DNA from 3 places in the Aeromonas sp. ASNIH7 genome. Region 3 is predicted to be linked to each of the others. Evidence: riboswitches for the same ligand, from Rfam matches in the RefSeq annotation. Region 3 holds a riboswitch; each other region holds the start of a gene.
The links. A riboswitch is a leader RNA that binds a small molecule or an ion and turns the genes downstream of it on or off. The one in region 3 is predicted to bind cyclic di-GMP.

Region 1 (5,115 bases), 260 kb from region 3:
CAGCACGGCGGCCGGGGTGCGCTCGCTCTCTGCCATGGCGTAGAGATCCCGCTCGAAGTAGGCCACCAGCGCAATCTGGCGCTCGTTGAAGGCGCGAAATGGCTGGCGCGCTTCAATCATGGCCTGGATAAGCGCATCGGGGATGGGTTCTCCCGCCGCGTTTCTGGCGTAGCGCTTGAGCCAGTCCGCGTCGTCCAGCAGGCTGTCGCAGAACATGGACTGGGTCTCGGCATAGGCCATGGAGGTGGGCGGAAACTCCTGGGAGAAGCAGGGGGCGTTGCCGGTGACGTTGGCAAAGTGCGCCGCGTGGCCGCCCTCGTGGAACAAGGTGTTGAGCCCGCTCCAGCCGCTGCCCACCTGGGCCGGATTGGCCAGGCTGGTGAAATTGACCACCGCCGGCACCCACTCCCCTTCCTGCCAGAAGCTCGGCACCGGGCCATGACAGAAGCCGTTCTCGTATTTTCCCTCCCGGGTCAGCAGATCCAGGGTGAGGGTGGCACCGCGATACTGGATGCCGAGGCGGCGGAAGCTCTCGACCCAATCCTTCAGCGCCCGGGAGAAAGGCACGTAAGGGTCGAGCTGGCGGGTCACGTCACCACTCACGCTGTAGCGCAGGTTGTGGGGCAGCAGGGCTGCGTCCCCCTTGGCCGCTTTCAGCTCCGCCAGACTCTGGTGCAAGCGAGCATCGGTGCGGGCGATGAAGTCGTCAAGAATGGCAAACAGCTGCTCCGGGCTCATCTGCTCGTTCTTGTGCACCTTGTAATCGAAGTAGTCGCGATAGCCCATGGCACGGGCGAAGCGGTTGCGCAGCGCGACGATGGCCAGATAGCCGTTGTCGACCACCCACTGCTCCAGGGTGTGGAACATGGCGAGCGCGCTCTGGCGCACCGGCTCGTCGCGACTTGCGGCCAGCGCTGTGCTGGCGGCGGGCAGACTGCCGGGGACCTGGCGGCCCTGCTCGTCCAGCAAGGTCAGCTTCAACCCCTTACGACGGGCGAAGAGATCCGCCTCGGCGGCCACCAGCTCGTCCATCAGGGCGGAGGCAGCGGGATCTTCGATGACGTTGCACTCGAAGAAGGCGATCCAGCCCCCCAGGCCGCGCCTGAGATCCGCCTCTTCGGCCTGGGCATGCATCTCCCGCAGCACCGGCAGGCGGGCAGGATCGGCACAGAACGCCTTGTAGGCCTGTTCGGCCGCGGTGAAGCCTGCCTGATCGTCGCTGGTGCCCATGTAGGTGGACCAGAACAGGTCCTCCTTGCGTCTGTGCACCTGCAGGTAATCGGCATTGAGCTGGTTGAGATAATTCCTGGCAATGGAACTCATAACTTCCCTCTTGTTATGGGGCGACCACGGGGGCGCCCACTCCTTTTTGGTGAAATGCCAACCCATTCACACTTCTTGCGAATGGAGCAGACAAATTGTGCGCCGGGATGCGCGCCATCACGCTATCAAAAGCGAGGGTTTCTGTCTGCTGGCTATACTGGTTGTCAAACTGCTCAATTGGCTGTTTTCCACCGCAACCCATTGAAAGTTAATGGTATGTTAAAAACAACAATAATCAGGTCCGGCCGCTAGAACGGCCACAATCAGACCCGCATGGGAAAGTAAGGATAAGACTATGTTCAAGCTCGGTGATATTGCCGTGAGTCGCAAACTGATGCTGCTGCTCTCACTGGCCCTGGTCGGCTTCATCGCACTGCTGCTCATCTCGGCCAGTGCCCTGCACCGCAATCTGATGAGTGAACGGGAAGCCAGGCTGCAGGCGGTGCTGGATCTGGCCATGAGCCGGATCCAGGCCCTGGCCGCCACCCTCCCCCCGGAGCAGGCCAAGGCACAGGCCAAGGCCATGCTCGACAGCATGCGCTTTGACGGGGACAACTACCTGTTCGTACTGGATGAAGACCGTCGGGTGGTGGTGCATCCCGCCAAACCCGAGCTGGTCGGCCAGCAGATGGGCAACAACCCTGCCGAGTCCCACTGGCAGCACATGGTGGATCTCGGCAAGGGCGGCCACCAGGGCAGGCTGGAGTATCAGTGGGTCTCCCCGTCCGGCGAGGCGGCCCAGAAGATGTCGCTGGTGACGGGCTACCAGCCCTGGGGCTGGATCCTGGGCTCCGGTGTGTTGTTGCAGGACATTGAGGCCACTATGTGGTCGCAATATGAGTGGATGGGTGGCGCCACCTTGCTGGTGATCCTGTTGATGGGGCTGCTGGGACTCGCCATCAGCCGCTCCATCGTCAATCCCCTGGCCGAGATCAACAAGGCCCTGGCCCGGGTCGCAGCTGGCGATCTGGTGGTCAGCATCCCGGTGCTGGGCAGGGATGAGCTCGGCGCCGTCGCCAGCTCCACCAACCAGGGGCTGGATGCCATCCGCCGCGCCCTGCTGGAAGCGAGCCTGGGGGCCCGCAACGTGGCGGATGCCGCCCTGCGCATCGCCGCCTCCGCCGAACAGACCAACCAGGCGGTCAACAGTCAGCGGGATCAGCTCGCCCAGCTCGCCACCGCCATGAACGAGATGAGCGCCACCATCGCCGACGTGGCGGGTCACGCCGAGAATACGGCCCGCGACACCCAGGATGCCACCAGCGAGGCCGGGCTCGGCAACCAGGATGTCCATGCCAGCGTGCACGGCATCCAGGCGCTGGCCACCGAGGTGGATCAGGCCACCTCGCAGGTCAACCAGCTCAAGGAGGGGGTGATGCAGATAAGCGAGGTGACGGCGGTCATCAGCGCCATCTCGGAGCAGACCAACCTGCTGGCCCTCAACGCCGCCATCGAGGCGGCCCGGGCCGGCGAGCAGGGCCGTGGCTTCGCCGTGGTGGCCGACGAGGTGCGCCAGTTGGCCAGTCGCACCCGCCACTCCACCGAGGAGATCCAGAGTACCATCACCCAGTTGCAGCAACGGGCTGTCACCGCCGCCAACGCCATGGACGCCAGCCGCAAGCTGGCGGAGAGCAGCGTCAACCAGTCCGAGAAGGCGGGGCAGGATCTCTCCCTCATCGTCAATCACATCCAGCACGTGAGCGACATGGCGACCCAGATCGCCACGGCGGCGGAGCAGCAGAGCATGGTGGCGGAAGACATGAACCGCAACGTCAGCGGCATCAACGACTCGGCACTCGAGATGTCCCAGGCGGCCTCCCAGTTGGCCCAGGAGAGCGAACTGCTGGCCGGTCTCTCCCGAAGCCTCGACGAGCGACTGGCGGTGTTCAAGCTGGACAACGCCCAAGCCCAGGACAGGATGATGCGACCGACCCAGGCGTCCTCTTCCCGAGCAGGCATGCAACCCCGCCACTGAGTGGCCCCGTGAACCCCTGCCAGTCTGGCAGGGGCTCCTTTCCTGTCATGGCCACGGGAGCCTCTCCCGGGCCACCCTCTCGCACTGAACCAGCGCGCAGATCCCGATGGAGTGATCTGCTGCTGATGCGCTGCTCCGATGAGATGGCACTGTCAATTTTCACACTTATTTTTTTAACAAAATATAGTCATGATGAGTGGTCGCCACAGGCGGCACCATGATCCTTTCTGTAGTCATTTGGCAAACTGGTTGAAAGGCCAGGACGCAAAGCCTCCGGTCTAAAGACAAGCTGTCCAGGATAGCGGGGTTGCAGCACCGTGTTTCGGGGAACTCCCCTGCCAACGTGACTGCCCACATCACCGAACAGAGGAATGTATGGCAGCAAATATCCGACTCACCCATCTCGCGGCAGCGCTGGCGCTGCTGGCCAGTGGCGGCGTACTCGCTCACGGCTACATCAGCCAGCCCGAAGGGCGCAACTACCTGTGCAAGACAGGGGGCAACAGCCAGTGTGGCGCCATCCAGTGGGAACCCCAGAGCCTGGAAGCCCCCTCCGGCTTCCCCGATGGCGGCCCCGCCGACGGCCAGATAGCCTCGGCCGGTCACCCCCAATTCGGCGAGCTCAACACCCAGACCCTCGATCGCTGGACCAAGCGTGAAGTGCAGGCCGGTCCCTTCGCCATCAGCTGGACCTTCACCGCCAACCACGTGACCCGCAACTGGCGCTACTACCTCACCAAGCAGGACTGGAACCCGAACCAGCCCCTCACCCGGGATGCGTTCGATCTCAATCCCTTCTGCGTCATCGAGGGCAACATGGTGCAGCCCCCCAAACAGGTGACCCATCAGTGCACCCTGCCCCCGCGTACCGGTTATCAGGTCATTCTCGGGGTGTGGGAGGTAGGGGATACCGCCAACAGCTTCTACAACCTGATCGACGCCCGGTTCAAGGATGGCACCCAGCCACCGCTGACCTGGAACCAGGGAGGGACCATCTATCCCTCCATCGACCTGGTGGCGGGTGACAAAGCCAGAACCCGGGTGTTCGATGCCAATGGCGAGCGCACCGATCTCCAGACCGAGCTGACCATCGCCAGCACCGAGCAGGGCCAGAAGAACAACTGGGCCCACGCCCTGGCGAGCAAGATCAACGCCGAGCAGAGCCAGATCCGTGCGGGCCAGCAAGGCACGGACGGCCAGTTCAACCCCGTCTATGGCCAGAACCCGGTCTACCTCAAGGCTGGCAGCAACCTGCAACGGGTCGAGATCCAGCTTGAGCAACAGCAGCCCCCGGTTGAGAACGGGATCAGCGTGAGCGGTCTGGCGAGCGACTACACGCTCGACAACGGCAAGCTCACCCTGACTTTCACCGTCACGGCCCAGGGGGATCTCGCCATCACCAACACCCTCTATGACCACGGCGGTGTCGCCAGGGGACAGAGCAGTGCCGACATCAAGGACGGCAGCCAGAGTTTCTCCATGGCGCTGACCGGCTTGAGTGCAGGCCACCATCAGCTGGTGATCGAGGGCAAGCCCAAGGCCGGTGGTGACGCGGTGCAGCAGACCCTGGACCTCATGTTCAAGGATCCGGCAAGCGGGGGCGATTACCAGTTCACTTTCCCGGACGGCCTCAAGTCCTACACCGCCGGAACCCGGGTGCTGCAGCCGAAGAACGGCAAGGTCTATCAGTGCAAACCCTTCCCCTACAGCGGCTGGTGCAGCCAGTGGGCGAGCACGGCCACCCAGTATGAACCGGGCGTAGGCTCCCACTGGCAGGAGGCCTGGACAGCGCAGTGATGGGACGTATCCGACCTGGC
Region 2 (5,115 bases), 2.1 Mb from region 3:
TGCGCGTCAGCCTCAATCCGGTGAGCATGGAACATCCCCTGAGCTGGCCCGCCTTCACCGGGCTCGTCAGTGTTGCCCAGCAACGCGCCCAGTTCAGTACGGCGCTGGATCAGAGCCTGCGCGAGCACATTCTGGAGACCAGTCGCCTCGGCTGGCGTGCCAGCGGCGAGCAGCGCCACGCCTTCACCCACCAGGGGCCCGACGCCCTCGAGCAGGATCTGCTGCTCAGCCTGTGGCAAAAACCGCTGTGAACCGGTGACATACCATGAAAAAAGGCCCTGACGGGCCTTTTTGACAAAGCGAGTGCGCCTTTTCCCTGACAGGGAAGAGACACCCAACCACGCAGCAAGACAAAAATGGGGCCCTCGGCCCCATTTTTCTTCACGGCAGATCAGTTGCAGCTCGCCGCGCCCTGATCGACCCAGACGGCGGCCTTGCCGGGCTCATCGCCCTTGGTCCAGTACTGGGCCTTCCACTTGCGGCCGTTGTGGCTGGTGACATCACCGCCGTTGTAGACCACTCCGGCATCCCAACCCAGTTGCACCTGGCTCACCAGTTTCCACTGATCGGCGGTGCGGCTCGGCTCGTTGCCCTGGGTCCAATACTTGGCCTGCCACACCAGTTGCTTGTGGCTCACCTTGTCATTGGTGTTGTAGACGGTACCTGCACTCCAGGCCGGGTGGTTGGCCGCATCCGGATCGCTGGCCTCGCAGCCACCACCTGTACTGGCCGGCTTGACGGTCAGGCGGGTAACGGCTGTGGCATCCAGCGCCCCGTCGGTGACCACCAGGGTCAGATCGTAGGCCGTGTCACTGGTCACGTTCGAGCCCGTTACTACCAGGGTCGCGCTGTCCAGACCGGTGGCGCTGAGCCCGGCCGGCACTGTCCACTGATAGCTCAAGGCATCACCATTGGGGTCGGAAGCGGTGGCCTTGATGCTCACCTGCTTGCCGGCCTCGACGGTCGCACTGGCCGGTACGCTGACCACGGGGGGCAGGTTCGGCTGCGGCGCCTTGTTGGTGACCACCACCTGATCCTTGGCCGAGAGCCCCTGATCGTCGGTCACGGTCAGCTCGAACACCAGATTGATGTCGCTGCTGACGGCATCCAGTACCACACGGGCCTTGGCCTGGGTGGCATCCAGCAGGCTGGCCTGGGGTCCGGAGACCTGTTTCCAGCTGTAGGTCAGCGCCCCGTTTTCCGGATCATGGGAGGCGCTGCCGTTGAGGGTCACCTCGGCCGGACCGGTGGCACTCAGATCGCTGCCGGCATTGGCAACCGGCGGCTTGTTGACCGGCGGCAGCGTACCCTCGCCGTGGCCCAGCCCCTCGTGCATGGCGTTGAGGATGTCGCCGTTGTCCGCATCAATTTCCCAGGCGAACAGACCGCCAAGCTGGTTCGCCAGCACGTACTGCCCCTTGGCCTTGACCGAGCGGTCGTTGTCGAAGGTGATGAGGTCGCCACTGCTGGCCTTGAAGACATAGGGGGCCTCGGCTGACTCGTCATAGCCCTGCTCCCAGCCTGCGCCCATGCGGTTGTTGACGATGTCGCGGTAATCCACCACGCCATTTTCCCAGGTACCGCTCACCGGTCCGGTAGCGGTGCCGGTGAAGGGGTTGCCGGCCTGGTAGTTCTTCACTCCGGTCCAGCCACGGCCATACATGGCCGCCCCCACCACTATCTTGCCCGGTGTCACCCCCTGACCCAGCAGCGCCTTGACGCCCTTGTCGGTGGTGTACTTGGTGGCCGGATCCCAGCTGGAGGCAAAGAGGTTGGTCTGGTGGGCCAGATTCGTCAGGTCGAAGGCGCCGCTGAAGTCGTAGCTCATCAGGAAGATGTGGTCCATGTACTGCTGGGCCGCCTGATAATCCACCTTGGCAATCTTGTCACCGCCGGCGCTGATGGCCGAGGTCAGCTCATACTGGCGGCCGGTCTCGGCTTCCAGTTCATCGAGCATGGCTCGCAACTCCTTCATCAGCACCACATAGGTAGCGCCGTCATTCGGGCCGCCCAGGCTGGGGTTGGCCCCCTGTCCGCCCGGGAACTCCCAGTCGATGTCCACGCCGTCGAAGAATTTCCAGGTCTGCAGGAACTCTTTGACCGAGGCGACGAAGGTATCGCGCTTGGTCTTGTCACCCAGGAAATAGAAGGGATCGGAGAGGGTCCATCCGCCGACAGACGGCAGGATCTTGAGGTCCGGGTGGGCCTGTTTGAGGGCCATCAGGTTGCCGAAGTTGCCCTTGTAGGGCTCATCCCAGGCGCTGAGGTTGCCCTGAGACATCTGGATCGCCGCCCAGGGATCATGGATGGAGACCTTGAAGTCTTCGCGGCCCGCACAGGAGCGCTGCAACGCCTCGAAGCTGCCGGAGATCTCTTTGAGGCTGTCGTTGATGCCGTTGCCACCGCAGATGGGGGTGAAGCCGTAGAGGATATGGGTCAGGTTCTGGGCCGGGATCTTGTCCACGGTGAACTTGCGACCATAGACACCCCACTCCACGTAGTAGGCCCCCACCACCTTGCCGGACTTGTTGGCGTAGGGCTTGTTGTTCTCCTTGAGGGGCGCATTGAGCGGCGCCAGGTGGCTGCCGTCGGTATCGGCGACCATCAGCTCCTTCTTGTCGGAGAGGGTGCAGCCATCGGCGTTGCACAGGGCCACCTGCATCTGGTAACGCCCCCCCTTGGTGACCTTGAAGTTGGCGGTACCCGCGGCGGAGGCCGGGCCTGACCACACCTCCTTGCCGTCGAGCAGTACCTTGGCGGTCTGTCCGACGTCACCGGACCAGAGGTTCCAGGTCACGCTGACGGGAGCGCCATCCTTGTGGACGGTCACCAGCTGGTTGTAGGCCGAAGCAGCCTGATTGACTTCAACGATGGCAAACTTGGTGGGGCCGGAGCCAATGGTGGGTTTGCCCGGGGCAGCGGCGAAGGCGGAGGTAGTGCAAAGCCCCCCGACCAGAAGCGCCAGCAGGGAAAGTTTTGGACTTAACATATTTGAACTTCCTTATTTCGTTATTGGAATTAACAACGAAAAAGGCAACGCAACCTGCCAGGTAACGCAGACAACATCGCAACCATGGCTTGGCCCATGGACGATACAACCTGTGGTGGCCCCGCTATCCTAGGTACGCAGACCCTTAGACCGGAAGCTTTGCGTCCCGGACTTTCATCCGGTTTGCCTTTTTGCACAACTTGATTTGCGACAAAAATAATCGCCGAATGACTATAGAGGAGAGTCGCCCGGGTGCCGCCTGCCAAAAGTGACACCCAACAAGACTCAATTATCACCAAACTCGGCAAATGGCGACAAAAGTGGCGCCATCATCGCCGATCATGGCGCCTGGATGGCATCAAAAAAATGTTCAGCCAATGCTCGATTCTGTGAGACCAGTCACTGAACCGGCATCAGCAGGCTGTTCATCAGGGCGCGCAGCTTGAGAGGTTTGACCGGTTTGCTCACGTAGCCGAAGCCGTGCTCACGGATCTGTGCCTGCAACTCGCTCTTGCGATCCGCACTGATGATGATGCCGCCGATACCGTTGCCGTGGGCCAGCCTGATCATGTGCAGCGCCTGCAACCCGGTCTTGCCGTCATCCAGGTGATAATCCGACAGCACCAGCGCAGGCAGGAAGCCGCCGTCGATGATCTCTTCCGCCTGCTCCAGGCTCTGGACACAGCGCACCTCGCAGCCCCAGCGTCCCAACAGCGAGGCCATGGCGATGAGGATATCCTCCTCGTTGTCGATGCAGAGGATCCTGACCCCTTCCAGCTGACTGTCTCGCAGGGCCGGGGTCGTCACCTGGCTGGGGATGACGGGCCGGGTCGCGAGGTTCAGGGTGATGGCAAAGACGGACCCCGCTCCGGGCCAGCTGCGCAGGGAGAGCTGATGACCCAGCACCAGCGAGATGCCGCGGGCGATGGCGAGCCCGAGGCCAAGCCCCTGCTCTCTGGCTGTGCGGGAGTGATCGAGGCGGGAAAACTCGTCGAAGATCGCCTCCTGCTTTCCCTCCGGGATGCCGGGGCCGTTGTCCCACACCTCGATGCGCACCTTCTCCCCCATGCGGCGACAGCCGAGCAGCACCCGACCGCCGGGGTTGTAGCGAAATGCGTTGGTGAGGAAGTTCTGCAACACCCGCCGCAGCAAGCGCACATCGCTGTAGACCGCAAGGCGGCTCTCCACCACGGAGAACTGGATCCCACCGGCCTGGGCCAGCACGCCGAATTCCGCCTTGAGATTGTCCAGCACATCGCTCAGGGCGAAATCGAGCTTCTTCGCCTTGAACTTGCCCGCCTCGAGGCGCGAGATGTCCAGCAGATCCGTGATGAGATCCTCGGTCGCCCCCAGGGCGTCGTCAATGTGGCGAGCGATGCGGGCCGGTTCGTCTTCCGGGGGCAGCATCTCCAGCAAGGAGGAGGTGAAGAGCTTGGCCGCGTTCAGCGGCTGGGTCAGGTCGTGGCTCACCGCCGCAAGGAACCGGCTCTTGGACTGATTTGCCCTCTCCACCTGCTGGTTTACCAGCAGCAGTTGGCGGTTGAGTTCGGAGAGCTCGTGGGTGCGCTCAGCCACCCGCGCCTCCAGGTGCTCGTTCGCTTCCCGCAGCACCCGCTCCGCCGCCCTGAACGGGGTGATATCGGTGAAGGTCATGACAAAGCCCCCCGCAGGCATGGGGTTGCCCTGCATCTCGATGACTCGGCCATCGGGACGCTCCCGCGCCGAGACATGGGGGCTGCCACGCTTCATGAAGGCAACCCGCCGCGCCACCTGGGCCTCGATGTCTCCCTGGCCGCACAACCCCTGTCCAGCGTTGTAGCGGATGATCTCCTCGATGGAACGGCCCACCTGAATGAGACCGGGGGGATAGGAGAACAGCTCGATGTAGCGTCGGTTCCAGGCCACCAGCCTGAGCTCCCTGTCCACCACGGAGATCCCCTGCCCCATGTGTTCGATTGCCCCCTGCAACAGGCCGCGGTTGAAGCGGAACATGTCGGAGGCCTCGTCCACTATGGTGGCGATCTCCTCGAGCTGCATGTTGCGTCCCTGCAGGGCAGAGGCCAGCACCAGGCGGGCGGACGAGGTGCCGAATACCCCCGCCAGCAGTCGCTCCGTGTGGGCGATGA
Region 3 (5,115 bases):
ACTCTTATACACAAGTAGCGCCCTGAACGGAACCATTCCCGTTTTCCAGGATCTGATCTTCCATGTGACCTCCTAACATGGTAACGATCATGATAACTTCTGCTCTTCATCGTGCGGCTGACTGGGCTAAATCTGTGTTCTCTTCGGCGGCGCTGGGTGATCCTCGCCGTACCACCCGTCTGGTTAACGTCGCCGCTCAATTGGCAAAATGTTCTGGAAAATCAATAACCATCTCATCAGAGGGCTGTGAAGCCATGCAGGAAGGCGCTTACCGATTTATCCGCAATCCCAACGTCTCTGCCGAGGCGATCAGAAAGGCTGGCGCCATGCAAACCGTCAAGTTAGCTCAGGCGTTTCCCGAACTGCTGGCCATTGAGGACACCACTTCTTTGAGTTATCGCCACCAGGTCGCCGAAGAGCTTGGCAAGCTGGGTGCTATTGGAGATAAATCCCGCGGATGGTGGGTTCACTCCGTTCTCTTGCTCGAGGCCACTACATTCCGCACCGTAGGATTACTGCATCAGGAGTGGTGGATGCGCCCGGATGACCCTGCCGACGCGGATGAAAAGGAGAGTGGCAAATGGCTGGCTGCGGCCGCAACTAGCCGGTTACGCATGGGCAGTATGATGAGCAACGTGATTGCGGTCTGTGACCGCGAAGCCGATATCCATGCTTACCTGCAGGACAAACTGACACATAAAGAGCGATTTGTAGTGCGCTCCAAGCACCCGCGCAAGGACACTGGCTCCGGATTGTATCTGTACGACCATCTGAAAAACCAACCGGAGCTGGGTGGCTATCAGATCAGCATCCCGCAAAAGGGCGTGGTGGATAAACGCGGTAAACGTAAAAATCGACCCGCCCGCAAGGCGAGCTTGAGCCTGCGCAGTGGGCGCATCACGCTAAAACAGGGGAATATCACGCTCAATGCGGTGTTGGCCGAGGAGATTAACCCGCCCAAGGGTGAGACCCCGTTGAAATGGTTGTTGTTAACCAGTGAACCCGTCGAGTCACTAGCCCAAGCCTTGCGGGTCATCGACATATACACCCATCGCTGGCGGATCGAGGAGTTCCATAAGGCATGGAAAACCGGAGCTGGAGCCGAGAGGCAACGCATGGAGGAGCCGGATAATCTGGAGCGGATGGTCTCGATCCTCTCGTTTGTCGCGGTCAGGCTGTTACAGCTCAGAGAAAGCTTCACGCTGCCGCAAGCACTCAGGGCGCAAGGGCTGCTAAAGGAAGCGGAACACGTAGAAAGCCAGTCAGCTGAAACGGTGCTGACTCAGGATGAATGTCAGCTACTGGGCTATCTGGACAAGGGAAAACGCAAGCGCAAAGAGAAAGCAGGTAGCTTGCAGTGGGCTTACATGGCGATAGCCAGACTGGGCGGTTTTATGGACAGCAAGCGAACCGGAATTGCCAGCTGGGGCGCCCTCTGGGAAGGTTGGGAAGCCCTGCAAAGTAAACTGGATGGCTTTCTTGCCGCCAAGGATCTGATGGCGCAGGGGATCAAGATCTGATCAAGAGACAGCCGTAATACTCCTCGACCTTGGCCTCCAGACAGACCAGGGCGCCCGGCTGGATGTCCGGGTACTTGCTGGCGAAGTTCTTGTCGTTGAGGTAGACGAAAATGCCGTCCGACGTCTCGGGGTTGCCGTCCCCCTGCACATCCAGCAGGTAGAAGCCCTTGTTGAGGCTTTCCCCCAGACCCGAGACCACCGCCTTGACCGAGACGCTCTGGGCGCTTTCGAACTGATCGTCCGGGACGAGGGGGCTCTTGTCGCCGCTGCCCTGGATGGCGGGGATGGGGGTGAGGGCACTGTCGGCCGGGCAACTGAAGCCGGCGGCGTAGAGAGACGGGGACGCGAGCGCGAGCCCCACGGCCAGCGACAGCAGGGTAGGTGTTCCTTTCATGGGTATTCCTTTTTTTATTTTGCCAGTGTTTCCATAGCCTTGGCATCGTGGCCAAGGGCGCGCATTGTCACATTTCTGGCAGCTCTGACCAGTGAACCAACGCACATTATGAGGAGACAAAGGAGCCCATCTGCCATTTTTTGACGTGGCTAACAGTTTGATATTGATGATCTATTTGTCATCAGGTGGGAGCGAAAAGTGTGAGGCCGCCAGCATTCACATATTTTCCTTCGAGAATAAAGATTGAGCAGTGGTCACTTGCTTCCTATACTCGAGCCGTTCCTCACGGAACCCAGGCAAAGGGCAAACCGGCAGTGATGCCGGGACGCAAAGCCTCCGATCTGTCCCATCCGGGCCAGACAGCGGGGTTACCCAGGGTGACTTGAGGGTTTGTGGCCCGTCCATGGCCTGTTGTCGCTCCCTTGTTCCCTGTTGCGATTGCGCTTTTCCCGGTATTGAAGCCAAGACAAAACAAGGAAGATAACAATATGCAACAGATCTTGAGGCCCAGCAGGCTTGCCATGCTGGTCGCCCTTGCGGCCGTCCCTGCCTGGGCGCAGGCCGCTTACCCCGCCTATCAGGCCGGCACCGCCTACAAGGCTGGCGACATCGTCAGCAACGCAGGCGCCCTCTATGAATGCAAGGAATTCCCTTACTCCGGCTGGTGCGGCGCGTCCCCCTACCACTATGCCCCCGGGGTCGGCACCGTCTGGGCCGATGCCTGGAAGCTGTATGGTGGCGAGGTGCCGCCACCGTCCCTGGTCGTCGCCATCGGCTCCCCCGCCGTGGGTGCCAGCGTCAGCGAGGGGGCCAGTGTGGCCCTGGCGGTGACGTTGAGCGGCCCGGTCACGGCGCTCGCCCGGGTGGAATACCTCATCGACGGCACCCTGGTCGCCACCGCCACGGCTTCTCCCTGGAGTGCCAGCTGGTCTGCTGCCGGTGCGGGCAATCACGCCCTCAAGGCCCGGGCGCTGGATAAAGACGGCAAGGTGCTGAGCGAGGCGGATTCGAGCTTCAAGGTCGCCGCCGTGGTGGCGCCAGAGGCGCCCAGGGTGAGCATCGCAAGCCCCGCCGCCGGTGCCAGGGTGACCCTGGGCCGCGCCCTCACCGTGAGCGGCAATGTCACCGACGCCAATGACGACGTCGCCAAGGTCGAGCTCTTCGTGAATGGCCAGAAGGTGGGCGAGGACACCAGCGCCCCCTGGCAGCTGAGCTGGACGCCCCAGAACAAGGGGCTGACCGGCCTCAAGCTGGTGGCGACCGACAAGACCAACCTCTCTGGCGAGTCGGCCCAGGTGGACGTGCAGGTGGAAGAGGCGGCCCTGCCCCCTACCGGCGGCAACCTCTCCTGCGACGTGCGCCAGATCTACCGCGCCGACGGCAGCGAGTGCATGGGGGATGACCACGGCCGCCGCGTCATCGGGTATTTCACCTCCTGGCGCACCGGCAAGAACGGCCTGCCCGCCTACCTGGTGAGCGACATTCCCTGGGACAAGATCACCCACATCAACTACGCCTTCGCGGCGGTGGACGAGCAGAGTCACACCATCAAGGTGGATGACGCCGCCACCAAGCTGACCTGGAACGGGGTGCCGGGCGCCGAGATGGATCCGGAGTTCGCCTATCAGGGCCACTTCAACCTGCTGTCCAAGTACAAGAAGCAGTACCCGGACGTGAAGACCCTCATCTCCGTCGGGGGCTGGGCCGATACCCGCGGCTTCTACGCCGCCACCACCAAGGGTGACTGCTCGGTCAACACCGCCGGCATCAACGCCTTTGCCGACTCGGCCGTGGGCTTCATCCGCCAGTACGGCTTCGATGGGGTGGATATCGACTACGAGTACCCCACCTCTATGAAGGATGCGGGCAACCCCAACGATTTCCCGCTCTCCAACCAGTGTCGCGGCAAGCTCTTTGCGAACTATGAAGTGCTGATGAAGACCCTGCGCAACAAGCTCGACAGCGCCGGCACCGAGGACGGTCGCAAGTACATGCTGACCATCGCCTCGCCGGCCTCGGCCTACCTGCTGCGCGGCATGGAGAACTTCCAGGTCACCCAGTACCTCGACTACGTCAACCTGATGACCTATGACTTCCACGGTGCCTGGAACCACTTCGTCGGTCACAACGCCGCCCTGTTCGACAACAAGGCGGATCCCGAGTTGTCCCAGTGGGGTGTCTACACCCAGGCCCAGTTTGGCGGCATCGGCTATCTCAACTCCGCCTGGGCGGCCCACTACTTCCGTGGTGCCCTGGCGGCGGGCAAGATCAACATAGGGGTGCCCTATTACACCCGTGGCTGGCAGGGGGTCAGCGGTGGCACCCACGGTCTGGGTGGCAAGGCGGCGCTGCCGAGCCAGAGCGATTGCCAGCCGGGCACCGGTGGCAGCACCATTCCGTGCGGCAACGGGGCGGTGGGCATCGACAACATCTGGCATGACCTTGACAAGAACGGCAAGGAGATTGGCGGCGGCGCCGTGCCCATGTGGCATGCCAAGAACCTGGAGCACGCGGCCAGCCTCGGCATCACCACCCTGCCGAGCTACGGCCAGGCCTGGGGTCTGGATCCCAACAACCCGGCCCACGTGATGCAAGGCCAGTATGTGCGTTACTACGACGACAAGGCCCATGCGCCCTGGCTCTGGAACGAGCAGAAGAAGGTGTTCCTCTCCACCGAAGATGAAGAGTCCATGGGTCACAAGCTCGACTACATCGTCAAGCGGGGCCTGGGGGGCGTCATGTTCTGGGAGATGGCGGGGGACTATGACTTCGACGCCGCGAAGAACGAGTACGTGATGGGCAGCACCCTCACCAGCCTTGCCTACGAGAAGTTCAGCAAGGCCGACAAGGCGGCCCTGAAGCAGAATGATCTGCCGGCGCCGGCTGCCCAGCTCGACATCGGCGTGAGCCTCTCCGGCTTCAAGGAAGGGGACTCCAACTACCCGATCAACCCGACCCTCAAGCTCACCAACAAGTCGACCCAGACCATACCTGGCGGCACCCGCATCGAGTTCCTGGTCCCCACCTCCACCTCAGACACCATCACCGACCAGAGCGGCATGGGACTGAAAGTGGTGGAGAGCGGCGGCAACCAGAACTCGGACGGCATCGCCAATGAGAAGGACTTCCACAAGGTGGCTCTGACGCTGCCGGTCTGGAAAGCCTGGACGCCGGGCACCGACGTGGAAGTGGCCATGACCT

Region 1: linked by a shared signal. The riboswitch ahead of gbpA (N-acetylglucosamine-binding protein GbpA) and the one ahead of C2U47_RS14800 (glycosyl hydrolase family 18 protein) in region 3 are both predicted to bind cyclic di-GMP.
Region 2: linked by a shared signal. The riboswitch ahead of C2U47_RS04970 (glycosyl hydrolase family 18 protein) and the one ahead of C2U47_RS14800 (glycosyl hydrolase family 18 protein) in region 3 are both predicted to bind cyclic di-GMP.

What each region holds. Positions count from the first base shown of each region.
Region 1 covers NZ_CP026226.1:2,886,425-2,891,539, reverse strand. Annotated here, with positions in the region: gene C2U47_RS13600 (M3 family metallopeptidase) at 1-1,323, opposite strand, end outside; gene C2U47_RS13595 (methyl-accepting chemotaxis protein) at 1,619-3,298, shown strand; cyclic di-GMP riboswitch class I at 3,528-3,613, shown strand; gene gbpA (N-acetylglucosamine-binding protein GbpA) at 3,674-5,095, shown strand.
Region 2 covers NZ_CP026226.1:1,090,165-1,095,279, forward strand. Annotated here, with positions in the region: gene C2U47_RS04965 (putative RNA methyltransferase) at 1-251, shown strand, start outside; gene C2U47_RS04970 (glycosyl hydrolase family 18 protein) at 392-2,989, opposite strand; cyclic di-GMP riboswitch class I at 3,101-3,187, opposite strand; gene C2U47_RS04975 (hybrid sensor histidine kinase/response regulator) at 3,389-5,115, opposite strand, start outside.
Region 3 covers NZ_CP026226.1:3,142,355-3,147,469, forward strand. Annotated here, with positions in the region: gene C2U47_RS14790 (IS4-like element ISAeme22 family transposase) at 90-1,520, shown strand; partial or broken gene C2U47_RS14795 (ExeM/NucH family extracellular endonuclease) at 1,534-1,914, opposite strand; cyclic di-GMP riboswitch class I at 2,207-2,290, shown strand; gene C2U47_RS14800 (glycosyl hydrolase family 18 protein) at 2,403-5,115, shown strand, end outside.